4 regions of the Rhodococcus sp. NFXS4 genome follow, and region 1 is predicted to be linked to each of the others. Evidence: predicted binding sites of a transcription regulator. Region 1 holds the regulator's gene; each other region holds the start of a gene.
What was found. The regulator LexA, encoded in region 1, represses DNA repair genes until DNA is damaged. The targets are predictions, from matches to a motif close to CGAACANNTGTTCG.
Positions count from the first base shown of each region.

Region 1 (3,389 bases):
CCGTGCCGCACCCATGCGCTGCCAGTCCAGCCCGAACCGCGAGATCGAGTTGCGGTTACGTGACGACGAGACATGGAAGTGAGAAGGCATCGCGCAGAGGTTACGGAGCCGATTGCGGACGGGCCAGGTGATATCGGCTGACGCCGAGGTCACCGAACGTGCTCGCACTGGTCATCGACCCCGCTCGTACCTGGTTCTAGGCTCGAGACAGATCCGCCGTACGCACGACGAGGAGAATCATGAAGCGCACGTTGTTCGAGCCCGAGCACGACCTGTTCCGCAGCTCGTACAAGAAGTTTCTCGAGCAGCACGTCGCGCCGCATCACGCGGAGTGGGAGACGCAGAACATCGTCGACAGAGGTGTCTGGGTCGAGGCCGGCAAGCAGGGCTTCCTGGGCATGGCAGTGCCGGAGGAGTTCGGCGGCGGCGGAGTCAAGGACTTCCGCTACAACGCCATCGTCACCGAGGAGACCACGGCCGGTGGGTACAGCGGCATCGGGTTCACGCTGCACAACGACGTCGTCGCTCCGTACCTCATCGAGCTGACGAACGACGAGCAGAAGCAGCGCTGGCTGCCCGGCTTTTGCTCCGGTGAGCTGATCACCGCGATCGCGATGACCGAGCCGGGCACGGGCAGTGACCTGCAGGGCATCAAGACCAAGGCCGTCCGTGACGGTGACGACTGGGTGCTCAACGGCTCCAAGACGTTCATCACCAACGGCATCAACGCCGACATCGTCATCGTGGTGGCGTGCACCGATCCGGAGAAGGGCGCGCAGGGCTTCAGCCTGTTCGTCGTCGAGCGCGACATGCCGGGCTTCGAGCGCGGCCGCAACCTCGACAAGATCGGTATGAAGGCGCAGGACACCGCGGAGCTCAGCTTCACCGACGTCCGCATCCCTGCCGCCAACATGCTCGGTCAGGAGGGTATGGGCTTCATCTACCTGATGCAGAACCTGCCGCAGGAGCGCCTGTCGATCGCCGTCGTCGCGGCTGCCGCGATGGAGTCCGCGCTCGCGATGACGATCCAGTACTGCAAGGACCGCAAGGCGTTCGGCAAGCCGATCGGCAAGTTCCAGAACACGCGATTCGTGCTGGCGGAGTGCGCGACCGAGACGACTGCCGTCCGCATCATGGTGGACAAGTACATCGAGCAGCTCAACGCGAACGAGCTGTCGGTCCAGGAAGCAGCCATGGCGAAGTGGTGGACCACCGAGAACCAGGTCAAGCTCATCGACCGGTGCCTGCAGCTGCACGGTGGCTACGGCTACATGAAGGAGTACCCGATCGCCAAGGCGTACATGGACTCCCGCGTGCAGACCATCTACGGCGGCACGACGGAGATCATGAAGGAGATCATTGGTCGCGGTCTGGACCTGTAGGAACCTCGAACACGACGACGCCGGCGCTGGACATCCAGCGCCGGCGTTCGTGTGTCCGGAATCAGAGCTTGCGCATCACGGTGACGACCTTGCCCAGCACCACGGCGTCGTTCCCGGGAATGGGCTCGAACAGGTCGTTGTGGGGGAGCAGCCAGACGTCCCCACCAGTCCGCTTGAACGTCTTGACGGTGGCCTCTCCGTCGATCATGGCGGCGACGATGTCCCCGTTGTCGGCCACGTTCTGCTGACGCACGACCACCCAGTCACCGTCGCAGATGGCGGCGTCGATCATCGACTCACCGACGACGCGGAGAAGGAACAGCGAGCCGGACCCGACGAGCTCGCGCGGAAGCGGGAACACGTCCTCGACGGCCTGCTCCGCGAGAATCGGACCACCCGCGGCGATACGTCCCAGGACGGGGACGAAGGTCGGTGCGGGCAGGCGATCGTCGTCCGACGACGGTGTGTCCGCGCTGTCGAGGTGATTCGTGGTGTCCGTGGCGACGAGATCGTCCTGCGCGACGGCAGAGACCTCTTCGGGGCGCCCGTTCTCGCCCGGCAGACGCACGTCGACGGCGCGGGGACGGTTGGGGTCGCGGCGCAGGAACCCCTTGCGTTCGAGGGTGCGCAGTTGATGCGCGACCGACGAGGTGGACGTCAATCCGACGGCGTCACCGATCTCCCGGATGCTCGGCGGATAGCCGCGCTCGACGACCGACGCACGGATCACCTCGAGCACTCGCCGCTGACGTTCGGTGAGACCGGACTCGGTGTCGGCGGTCGTGGCCGAGCCGGTCGCTGACGCGCGCCCGCCGACCGTGCCGGATGAGCTGTCGTCCTTCATCGAGATACCTCCATCGGTAGCAGTGGACGTGGGGCAGGTGGTGCTGGTGTCACGTCCGTTGTGCGTGTGTCGAACCTAAACCGAAACGGGACTCGGATCAAACACCTGTTCGAAGCGTGTCGCGTGTTCGATGCACTTTGTCGGACCGGACTGCTATACATCGAACATGCGTTCATTCGAACGCGTGGGCGAATGTGTTGTTCGAACACCTCGGTGCATCGGCGACGCGGACGGCCACCGGCTATCCACGAGGAGTGGTTGCAATGACTCGAAGTGACCTGCTGACTGTCGGCACCGCACGTTCCATCGACATGCATGCACCCGTTCGCACGCGCTGGACCTGCGACGACGATTCCTACTGGGGTGTGGCCGACCGCGCGGCCGGGTCCACGACGACCGACGTGCGCGAGCGCACCACGGTCCGCCGCAGCCCCGCTCCGCGCGACTCCCGCCGCCCCGACGGCGGCACTGTCGACTACCGTCGCCGCTCGAACGGTGTCTCGCAGGTCGAACACCGCACTCGTCGGGGGCACGGATTCGCGACGCCCATCGCTGTGGCGCTGATCACAGCAGTGTCCGTTCTGGGGCTGGTGGGGTTGGCGAACATGCGCTCCGCCGACGTTCCGGCACAGCCGTCAATCTCGGAGCAGGTGGAGATGGGCGTCGTCTCCGGACGCTGACACCGGCCGGACACGCCCCCGGGGCCGCGGAAGGCCGTCCCGGTACGCTGGACACACCGAGAGCCGCCGTGGCGCTCGGGAAATGCCCGAGCCATCGAGGGGTCTCTGTCCGATGCACTGCCCGTTCTGCCGTCACCCCGACTCGCGCGTCGTCGATTCGCGTGAAGCGGAAGAGGGCCAGGCGATCCGGCGGCGTCGTTCCTGCCCCGAGTGCGGTCGACGCTTCACCACGGTGGAGACAGCAGTGCTCTCCGTCGTGAAACGCAGTGGCGTGAGTGAGCCGTTCAGTCGCGAGAAGGTGGTCAAGGGAGTCCGTCGGGCCTGCCAGGGCCGCCAGGTCGACAACGACGCGCTCGTCCTCCTCGCCCAGCAGGTCGAGGACACGGTGCGGGCTTCCGGGTCGGCCGAGATCCCCAGCAACGAGGTAGGGCTCGCCATCCTCGGGCCACTGCGCGATCTCGACGAGGTGGCCTACCTCCGATT
Region 1 covers NZ_CP192221.1:2,113,044-2,116,432, forward strand. Annotated here, with positions in the region: gene J4E04_RS09915 (hypothetical protein) at 1-90, opposite strand, end outside; gene J4E04_RS09920 (acyl-CoA dehydrogenase family protein) at 240-1,382, shown strand; gene lexA (transcriptional repressor LexA) at 1,444-2,226, opposite strand; gene J4E04_RS09930 (hypothetical protein) at 2,538-2,906, shown strand; gene nrdR (transcriptional regulator NrdR) at 3,019-3,389, shown strand, end outside.

Region 2 (3,389 bases), 2.1 Mb from region 1:
TCTGGTCCCCACCGCCGTACGCAGTTTCAGTAGAAACGACCCAATCTACAAAAGGCAACTTCTGAGTATATCCGCCGCAGCAGTCAGCCTCGGCGCCGTGTACAGCTTGATCGTCTATTTTTCCGGGTCACGACTAGAGTATTTATTCGGTCGTAGCTTCGACGTGCATCTCGGATCTTCCCGATCGTTCGTCGCAACTGTTGACTCCGCTGCAATGGGCGCTTCAACTGTCTTATTCACTGCAGGTCAAACGACACGGTGGACCTTGGTTGCCTTAGTTGGTTCTTTGGTGACACTCGCCATGGTCGTACCAGGAGCATTACTTTTCGGTGCGTATGGAGTCGTCCTGGCCCAAGGATTAGGAGCAGGTGTGAAATCCATAACAGGCATCACCTTTGCCGTTCGCGCCCGCGCGCCACGTGCAGGCACGGCGGTCTGAAACCAAGACCCATTGCCCTGTGCGCAGGCGGTGCTCTCTCGAACCCCTACCAGCAAGTGCTGGACGTGGCTATTCCATCGTTTGAACGATACTCGGAGATTTGTTTTTCCTCGTGACCAGATCAAATGCTCAGAATTGGTTGCACACGAACCGACGCGGGTTGTCATCATCGCGATCATCGGCAATCCCTCCGACGAATCGATGCCCGTGCCAAGCCCATTGCTGGCCAGCTCGGTTCGGTGAGAAGGGGGCCGTCTCGCTGCCGGCTCTGCTTCACCTGCGCGTCGCCCACGGCCTGCTCAGAGCAGGCCTCCAGAAATTGGCCGCGAACGCGCCGACCAAGGACGTCGACTTTTGGGCGGGCCGCAGTTCACCGCTGGCCCGAACCGGGTAGCCCATTCCGTCTGGCGGTCTCAAAATTGATAGGCTTGTTTTCTGGTAGTAGTCCTCTAATCCGAACAGTGGCTCGCGGGCGGGCCGGCTCACGCGCGCGGGCGCGGGCGCGGCGCAAGCCTCGGCCACCACGATGGCGTGTAGCAAAGTGCCGACCACGACTTCGCTGGATCGAGTGCACCGACGGACCTCCGCGAATGCTGCCCGTGGTGACCTTGCGTCCGAAGCTTAGCGGTACAGATCGATCAGCGTTGTGGAGTAGCGATGACGCTGAGGTGGCGCGTCGCCAATCGCTCCGCAGCCTCGGTCGGTCACAGGTCCGCGACCACACCAGACCTCTGGTTACCAAACATCTCAGGAAAACCTCGACGCCCGCTCGCCTAGACACCTCTCGGCTAACTGCCCTGCCCTGCACGTACGTCCACGCGGGCCCAGTCCGCGTCGTCGCAGTTGATCTTTTTCGGCCGCTTCTCAAGTCAGGCCGCATGAGCGAAGTGCGGTCGAGCAAGGACTGCTCCCGGAGAACACGAGCCTCATCCTCAATGTCCGCATTGTGAATGGCACGGCCCATGACGACGCCGATGACCAGGGCTGCGACAACCCAGACGGCGCCGATGCCGTAGACGATCCACCACATCGCACGAGTGTGACACCGAAATCCGGAAATGTGACCATAAATGGCAATGAAACCATTGAGAACGTTTCTCGGCGGGGTTCGAAGCGCCACCACGGGCGTCTTCGGTACGCGATCCGCACCACAGAACCTGTCATTCGATCGGAGGACGGGGTCGACGACGCTTCCGCGCACCCGGCCTGTTCAGGCGTGTTTCGAGTTCTTCGACGCCGAGGACGAGTCGGATGAGATCGCGGGATGACTTGCAGTAGAAACAGCGGATGACCATACTTTCCGCACGGTCAGACGACGTTCGCGCATTGTTGCGCCCGATAAACCGACGCTCGGACAAGTCAGTTCCGTCGGTGTCAGCTTCGTCGCTTTTCTCGTGTTGCTGTTTCTCTGCATCAGCCACGGCCTTCTCTGAATTCGGCCCACTTGCGCGCATGTAGGCAACTCGAACACACGTTCGATTTATGTCGGTGGGTCGCGGTACTGTGAGGCATGTTTTCGGGGGGAAACGCAGGGGATGGTCGTCGTGACGACGGCTCCATCGGCGACCCCGTTCTCGCCCAGCTCGTCGCTGCGCAGGAGGAGCTGACGCGCCGCATCGCGGCCTACGACACTCAGCACATCGGGACGGCCGACCGTCTCGCCCTTCTGGTGCGGGACGAGAAGGTGACGCGGTCGCGGCAGGCGCAGGCGCACGTGTGGCTGGCCGAGCTCGTCCAGCAGCGCGGCTTCGAGGAGACCGGAGCGCACAACGCCGATGCGCTGGCCCAACTCCTCACCATCGATCGCGCAGCCGCTGTGGCGCGACTGTCCGTGGCCGCCCAGCTCGGCAACAGGACCACCCTGCTCGGCGACGTCATGGAACCCGAGCTGCCCGCCACCGCCGCGGCGCTGCGCGAGGGTGCCATCGACCCGGCCCACGTGAAGGTGATCCGGAAGTTCGACAAGAATCTCCCCGCTGCTGTGGATGCCGATACCCGCGCCCACGCGGAGCGTCACCTGGCCGACGCGGCGCGCGAGGTGCGTCCCGCGGAGCTCACGGCGCTCGCCGAGCGCATCACCGCGCACATCGTCGAGGAAGGCGAGTTCGAGCTCCCGCCGGAGCGCGTCCGCAAGCGCGGCATCTTCATGGGCAAGCAGGACAGCGACGGGATGCGCAGCGGCAGGTTCGTTCTCGATCCCGAGACCGCGGCGTACTTCGACGCCTACAACAGCAAGTACGCGGCGCTCGGAGTGGGCAATCCCGAGGACACACGCGCGCCCGTCATCGGAGAACCGGACGACGAGACCCGCCAGCGCGACACCCGGACCACACCGCAACGACGGCACGACGCCCTCAAGCTGCTACTACGCGACACACTGTCCTCCGACGATCTCGGCAAGCACCGCGGTGTGCCGGTCAAGGTCATCATCGTCGCCCGTCTCGAGGACCTGATCCGAGGCACCGGACTGGCCACCACCGCAACGGGTTCCACCATGCCGATCCGCGACGTCATCCGCATGGGGTCGCACGCCGATCACTACCTCGCTGTCTTCGGCGACGACGACGGCAGACCACTCCACTTCGGCCGCACCCGCCGCATCGCCAGTGAGGACCAGCGCCTCGTCCTCATGGCCACCGATCGTGGGTGCACCGCACCGGGATGCGATCGCCCCGCCGTCGCCACGCAGGCGCACCACATCCACGAATGGCAGGACGGCGGGCCCACCGACATCGAGTCGCTCACCTTCGTGTGCGACATGCACCATCCGATGGTCCACGACGGAGTGCTCGGATGGTCCACCACCACAGCGCCACCAGGCCATCCCTACGCCGGGCGCACTCTGTGGCACCCGCCTGCCCTCATCGACCCGTCGAGGACGGGCCGGGTGAACCACTATCACCACCCACAAGACTATCTGTGGGAGGACGACGAGCCGGCGGCATGAGTC
Region 2 covers NZ_CP192221.1:4,170,712-4,174,100, forward strand. Annotated here, with positions in the region: gene J4E04_RS19645 (hypothetical protein) at 98-439, shown strand; gene J4E04_RS19650 (HNH endonuclease signature motif containing protein) at 1,950-3,386, shown strand; gene J4E04_RS19655 (DUF72 domain-containing protein) at 3,353-3,389, opposite strand, start outside.
Region 2: J4E04_RS19650 (HNH endonuclease signature motif containing protein) is a predicted target of LexA. The motif match lies at 1,904-1,917, and genes of this name have one in related genera.

Region 3 (3,389 bases), 1.2 Mb from region 1:
CTGGTCGGTGCTCGCGCACCGGCGGGCTCGGGCGAAGTGCAGCGTGCTGCCGGTGGCCCCGTCGAAGACGCGGAGGTAGTGGTGCGCCTCGGCCGCGAGCCTGACGACATCGGCCACCGGGACCGTGGATCCGGTGGCGGTGAGTCCAAGACCTGCTGCGGCGGTGAGCTGGTCGAGTGACACCGACACGACCACGGACAGGGGCAGCCCACGATGCTGTCCGTGTCGACCCGAGGCCAGCACGTCCTTCAGGAGGTAGGTCAGTGCATCGTGATTGCGCTGGCCGGGGGTGCGGTGGTCCCACTGGGCCTCGCGGTCGTCCGACCCTTCCGCGCTGTCGGCCGGTTGTCCTGCGTCGCCGGACGGGACAGCGTCGGTGGGGGTCGTGTCATCGTTCGGGGGCGGGGCGTCGAGATCGACTGAACCGTCGGGAGCGTTCGTTCCGGGTGCCGCGAACTTGGCGAGGAACGCGTCGAGCAGGGCGCGCAGCACCGGGTCGACGCAGAAGCGGCCGGTCGACATCGAATCGGGACCCTGGGGGTCGATCTCGAAGAAGCGCTTCCTGGCGCGGTCGCGATCGTCGGGCTCCGCTCCGTCGGGATCGAGGTATTCGGTGAGGCGCGTCGCGATGGCCGTGAGCTCCTCCGGTCCGACCGTGCGCGCAAGGTCGGCGAGAGTCTGCTCGGCGGCGTCGCGCGTCTCGGCATCGACGGCGTGAGGGAGCTTCTTCAGGAACGAGCGGATGATCGAGACGTGTGCGTCGGCCAGCGCGCCGTCCCGCGCTGCCGCGGCCGTGTGGGTCAACGGCGGATCGAGCGTCTCACCCGTCATGGTCGTTCCGGTGCCGAGATCGCGTGCCACGGCAAGGCGGGATGCCGCGGCAGCCGTGGTGATGCGCAGCATGTGCGCCAGTGCGTGCGGAACACCGCTCGCGCCGATCGCACCGAGCACTGAGTCGAATCCCGAGCCGGCCACCAGGCCGTTGAGCCAGGTGTGTGACGCGCCGGTGAGCAGGCGCCGGGTGTTCTCGGCCCCGCAGACCAGCGCCAGTCGGTCCTCGCTGGTGAGCGTCGACGCGTCGAGCATGGCGATGCCCTCGACCGCGGAGCCGAGCTGGGCGAGTAGCGCGCACACGCGGGGATCGTCGACAGGTGCGGCCACAGCAGGCAGCGCGCCGACACGTCGGCCCATCTGCACCTGCCAGGCCGACCCTGGATCCCCCGATTCCATGACTTCAGACTACATGGATTAGAACATATGTTCGATAGTAGATGTCACCGAATACGGACAGAGAACTGCCCACCGTTCACAGGTGAACGGTGGGCAGTCGTCGATGTGCGTCGGTGTCAGCGCGAACGGTAGCTGTGCGACATCTGGCGTCCCCGGAAGTCCAGGTCGCGTCCGCCGGACAACAGTGCGACCGCGAGTGCTGCCGCGCCGACGAGTGTCAGTGTGATCATCATGTGTTTCCTCCGATCGTGCTGAGGTCGGTTCCCCTGACCGGCCCCGGCGGGAGCGTGTCCCGCCGTGCTCCATGATTGCCCGCTGCGAGGTGGTTTCCACCGGAATGAGGGGCACCCCACGTGGTGCCGATCGGGGCGACGGCGGTCACAACTGAGTGTGACGCGAGGTCACGGCTACTCGCGTAGGCCGTCCGCCAGCTCGAAGACCCGGCCCACGTAGCGGGAGACGAAGACGTCGAGCGCGTGGTCGGACAACTCCAGGCACCCCACCCGTCGGAACCAGTGTTCGAGGTCCACCAGCTTGTCGCCGAGGGCCACCCGGTGGTCGTCGAGCGCCCGGAGCTCGTCCGCGACCGCGCGCAGCTCGAGCACCTTGTCATTCACCGAACTCTGCGTCGCACCCACCTCGTCCATGACTGAAGAGCGTAGCCGTGATCGAACGTATGTTCTAGTCCGGAATCCGGTGCCGGAGCGGTACGGTGACGCCGTGCCGAACCGCTCCCGCCGCCTGCTGCGCGCCTTGGTGACCCTGACCGCCACGACGTCCGTCGCGCTGACCCTCACGGGTGTGGCGCAGGCGCAGGACCGTGATCCGGGCACTTTCGTCGGATCGACAGCGTCACCGGCCCCGATTCCGGGAAGTGTCGACGCCCGGCGCATCACCTACTGGTCGGTGGGCTCGCAGAACGAGCCGGCCCTGAGTACCGGTGGCGTCTATCTGCCGCCCGGCGAGGCGCCCCAAGGTGGCTGGCCTGTCATCGCGTGGGCCCACGGCACGTCCGGGCTCGGCGACGACTGCGCTCCGTCGGTCGTCGGCCCCACGTTGCCGGACCGCGACTTCCCGTACCTCCAGACGTGGCTGAACCGCGGCTACGCGATCGTCGCCACGGACTACGTGGGACTCGGTACCCCCGGAGTGATGCCGTACCTGGACGGCAAGGTGCAGGCGCACAGCGTCGTCGACAGTGTCGCTGCTGCAAGGGAACTGGAGCCGACGCTGTCGAATCGCTGGGTCGCGATCGGCCAGTCCCAGGGCGGCGGCGCCGCGGTGACCACCGCGCGGTACGCCACCGAGTACGGCGGCGACGGCCTGGACTACCTCGGCGCCGTCGGGACCGGCGTGCCCGCCAACATCGAACTCGTTCTGCTTCCGCTCGGGCCCGGAGTCCCGCCCGTCGCGATTCCGGACGGTCTGACGTCGTACGTCTTCTACATCCTGGCGGGGTTGCGTGCCGCCCATCCGGAGATCGATCTGAACTCCTACCTGACTCCGCTCGGCCGGCAGTGGGTGGACACCGCCGAGACGCAGTGCGCGAACCCGTTCCACGATGCGGTGTCCGGGTTGCGACTGGGCGACATGTTCTCGCGGCCGTTGGCGCAGATCCCGAACGTGTACGGACTGCTGAACGACTACATGGGTGTGCCCACCTCCGGGTACGACCGTCCCGTCTTCATCGGCCAGGGTCTGCGGGACGTCGATGTGCCGGCACCGTCCGCCCTGTCGCTCGCGGCGGCCATGACGGCCAACGGCGAACCGCTGACCTTCCGGACCTACCCGGGCGACCACAGTCAGACGTTCCGTGACTCGCAGCCCGATGCGATCGCGTTCGTCGACCGGCTGTTCGGGCGCTGACACCGGCCGCCCCTGTGTCCTCTCAGCAGCGTCTCAGTCGTCGGGGCGACACTGTTCCCATGCGTGTACTGGTGACCGACGACGATCGTGCCGTCCGAGAATCGCTGCGACGGTCGCTGACGTTCAACGGGTACACCGTGGACCTGGCCACCGACGGTCTCGACGCGCTCGAGAAGGTCGCGGCCGAGCGACCGGACGCGCTGGTCCTCGACGTGATGATGCCCCGGCTCGACGGGCTCGAGGTGTGCCGTCGCCTGCGCAGCACGGGAGACGACCTGCCGATCCTGGTCCTG
Region 3 covers NZ_CP192221.1:3,355,036-3,358,424, reverse strand. Annotated here, with positions in the region: gene J4E04_RS15750 (HNH endonuclease signature motif containing protein) at 1-1,230, opposite strand, end outside; gene J4E04_RS15745 (hypothetical protein) at 1,638-1,877, opposite strand; gene J4E04_RS15740 (lipase family protein) at 1,951-3,096, shown strand; gene J4E04_RS15735 (response regulator transcription factor) at 3,156-3,389, shown strand, end outside.
Region 3: J4E04_RS15750 (HNH endonuclease signature motif containing protein) is a predicted target of LexA. The motif match lies at 1,251-1,264, and genes of this name have one in related genera.

Region 4 (3,389 bases), 610 kb from region 1:
ACGGGCTTCGATCGAGTCCGCGGTCCGTCCGTCTCGCTCGAGATCGGCGCGCCACCGCGTTGCCATCGCATCGAGCAGTGCGGTGCGCACCGCCGGTGTCCGGACGGCGACGTAGCGCATCGGGTGGGAGTGATGGGGAGCCGGCGCGGTGACGGCGTCCGCCACGGCGGCCTCGACGACAGCGGGATCGACCGGGGCCGAGTCGAACTCGCGTACCGAGCGACGGGCGGGTACCGCGCCGAGTGCACCTCGTCGCAGCGCCTCCTGCGTTCCCAACCAGAAGAGGTCGTCCTCGCCCGGCCGCACCAGATCGCGGGCGGAGGAGCCGTCGTCGGCGTAGTGCAGACCCCGGACCACGGCGACGGGAACCGAGCCGAGCTTGCCCTTCACCAGATCCCCAGCGGACGCCAGCTCGTCCGCGAGCGCGACCTCGGTGACCATCAGCTCGTTGCCCTGCGCGTCGCGACCACCGGCGTACGCGTGCAGGACGGGCAACCCGGCTGATCCGATCGCGTTGTCCGTCTGGCCGTTCCGCCACGCGCGGCCCATCGTGTCGGTGACGACGACGGCGACGGCCACGCCCAGCGAACGGCGTACACCGTCGCGCAGTGCCCGGGCGGACGCGTCGGGATCCTCGGGGAGCAGGGCCAACTCGTCCGTCGACACGTTGGATCCGTCGATGCCGGACGCGGCCTGCACGATGCCGAGGCGGTTCTCGGTGATGAGCGTGCGACCGCGCTGGGCGAGGACGCGCACGGCCTCCTGCTCGACGAGGATGCGGCGCAGTGCGTCCCGCGCCTCCGGGTCGGTCGGCGCGGTCACCAGGCGTCCCTCGACCTTGGAGACGATCTTGCTCGTGACCACCAGGACGTCGCCGTCGGCGAGCCACGGTGCTGCCGTGACGACTGCTGCCACCAGGTCGTCGCCCGGCCGGAACTCGGGGAGTCCCGCGACGGGAATCACCTCGATCGAACCGCCCGGTGCATGATCGCCGGGACCGTCGGATCGGGTCACAGGACGCCCGCTGCCTCGAGCGCGGCGCGCGCCATCCGTGCGGTCACCGCGGGCTCGGTCATGAGCAGAGGTACCGCGCGCACGTCCACGCCGGGAACGTCGGCGGTGTCGGTCTCGTGGATCAGCCAGGCGTCGAGGATGCCCGCCGCCGAGCGGGCGCCGTAGTGGCGGCCGATGGCCTCGGCCGTCGTCTCCACACCGATGACGGACAGGCACTCGTCGGCCATGCCGCGCAACGGCTTGCCGTCGATGACGGGGGAGAGCCCGACGACCTTCGCGGGTGTGGTGCGCAGTGCGGAGCGGATGCCGGGCACCGCCAGGACGGCGCCGATGCTGACCACCGGGTTGGACGGTGCGAGCAGTACCGCGTCCGCGGTCTCGATCGCCTCGACGACGCCGTCCGCCGGGGTCGCCTTGTCCGCTCCGACGTACGCGAAACTGTGAGTCGTCACAGCAGCGCGGTAGCGCACCCACCACTCCTGGAAGTGAACGGCCTTGTCGGTGCCGTCGTCGGGATCGGTGATCACCACGTGGGTCTCGCTGCGGTCGTCCGTGACGGGCAGCAGGCGGACACCCGGAGACCACCTGTCGCACAGGGCCTCCACGACTGCGGACAGCGGGTACCCGGTGCGGAGCATGCGCGTCCGGATCAGATGCGTCGCGATGTCGCGGTCCCCGAGCCCGAACCAGTCCGGGTGGGCCCCGTACGCCGCGAGTTCCTCCTTGACGCTCCACGTCTCGTCGCGTCGACCCCACCCGCGCTCGGTGTCGATGCCGTCGCCGAGCGTGTACATGCAGGTGTCGAGGTCGGGTGTGATGCGCAGGCCGTGCATCCAGACGTCGTCACCGACGTTCACCACGGCCGTGACGTCGCCGTCCGGCCCCAGCAGTTCCCGAACCCCCTGGAGGAACCGCGCGCCACCGACGCCGCCCACCACCACAGTCACCTTCATGACCCTCGACCCTAGGCGGTCGCCGTCGGCGCGATCGGGCCGGTGGGCGCGAACCACGGCGTGTCCGACGCGAAACACCGGGGAAGTCTCGCCTTCCGGGAAAACCGGAGATCGGATGGTATTGCAAATCGAGCGGTCCGCTTGACCGCGACACACCGCGGCGTGTCTAATCACAGTCATGTCATTAACGGTTCGAACGGCGGAATCGCTTGTAGCGAACCACCGTTCGAACACGTGTTCCCATGAGTCGACACGAGTTCGCGCGCTGCGTTCCGCAGCGTCACGTCCCATGGTGACACGATGCTTCGCTCTTCGATCCGGCTTCGCGGTCGATCATCGACACAAGTGACCGACAACAACTGCGCTCGAACAGGTGAGGAGGCGGACGTGATGCCGGAACAACACCACGACCTCGGTCGACAGGAGTCCCCCGTCGGGGAACTCGACGACGTACGGCACGTGGATGCCGTGACGGAGGACGCCCCGGCGGACCCCGTGGACGGGATCGACCCGGAGGACGTCTCTGTCGACGACGTCGACCCGCCGCTCACGAGCCTCGGAATGCCTGCGCCCGCACTGCATCTGAGTCTGGTGCCGGGCGACATGGATCCGCTCGAGGATCAGTGGCAGGAGCGCGCTCTGTGCGCTCAGACCGATCCCGAGGCGTTCTTCCCGGAGAAGGGCGGCTCGACGCGCGAGGCCAAGCGTATCTGCCTCGGGTGCGAGGTGAAGGACGACTGCCTCGAGTACGCCTTGGCGCACGACGAGCGGTTCGGCATCTGGGGTGGGCTGTCCGAGCGCGAACGTCGCCGCCTCAAGCGCGGCATCATCTGACGCGTCGCGTCACCGCAGCCGCCGAACGACGCGCCGCAGGCGCCGGGGTGTCAGTCGTCCTCGGTGTCGGGGTCGACCACCTCGGGCGTGACCCCCAGGTAGGTCGCCACCTGCTCCACCAACACGTCGTGCACCAGGTCCGTCAGCTCCAGCGAGTCGTGTGCTCTCCGCTCGAGGGGCCGACGGAACAGCACGATCCGAGCCCGCGTCGTCGCTCCGCGCGTGTCCACTCCCGCCGGAACGAGTCTCGACAACGGCACCGGGCCCTCGGCCACGACCTCGGGTGGCCAGTTCACCGATTCCGGGTCCACCGCACGGATCTTCGGCACGTCGTCGACGGCGATGTCCAGTTTCGTCAGCCGGTCGTGCCACTTGCGGTCTATCTCGGCGAACGCGTCCAGCACCGCCGCATCGAACTTCTCGGCGCGAGACCTGCGTGCGGGCACCGTGTCGGGGAACAGGGTGCCGCGCATTCCGCGACCCCGCCGCGCCGCGGACCGCGAGCTGGACGCCCGATGTTCCCGTCCGGGACGGCCGCCGGCGCGGCCGCGGGGTTGAGAGGATCCGGTGAACGACACGCGCCCATGC
Region 4 covers NZ_CP192221.1:2,726,776-2,730,164, reverse strand. Annotated here, with positions in the region: gene J4E04_RS12745 (coenzyme F420-0:L-glutamate ligase) at 1-1,014, opposite strand, end outside; gene cofD (2-phospho-L-lactate transferase) at 1,011-1,967, opposite strand; gene J4E04_RS12735 (WhiB family transcriptional regulator) at 2,571-2,801, shown strand; gene J4E04_RS12730 (metallopeptidase family protein) at 2,852-3,274, opposite strand.
Region 4: cofD (2-phospho-L-lactate transferase) is a predicted target of LexA. The motif match lies at 2,195-2,208, and genes of this name have one in related genera.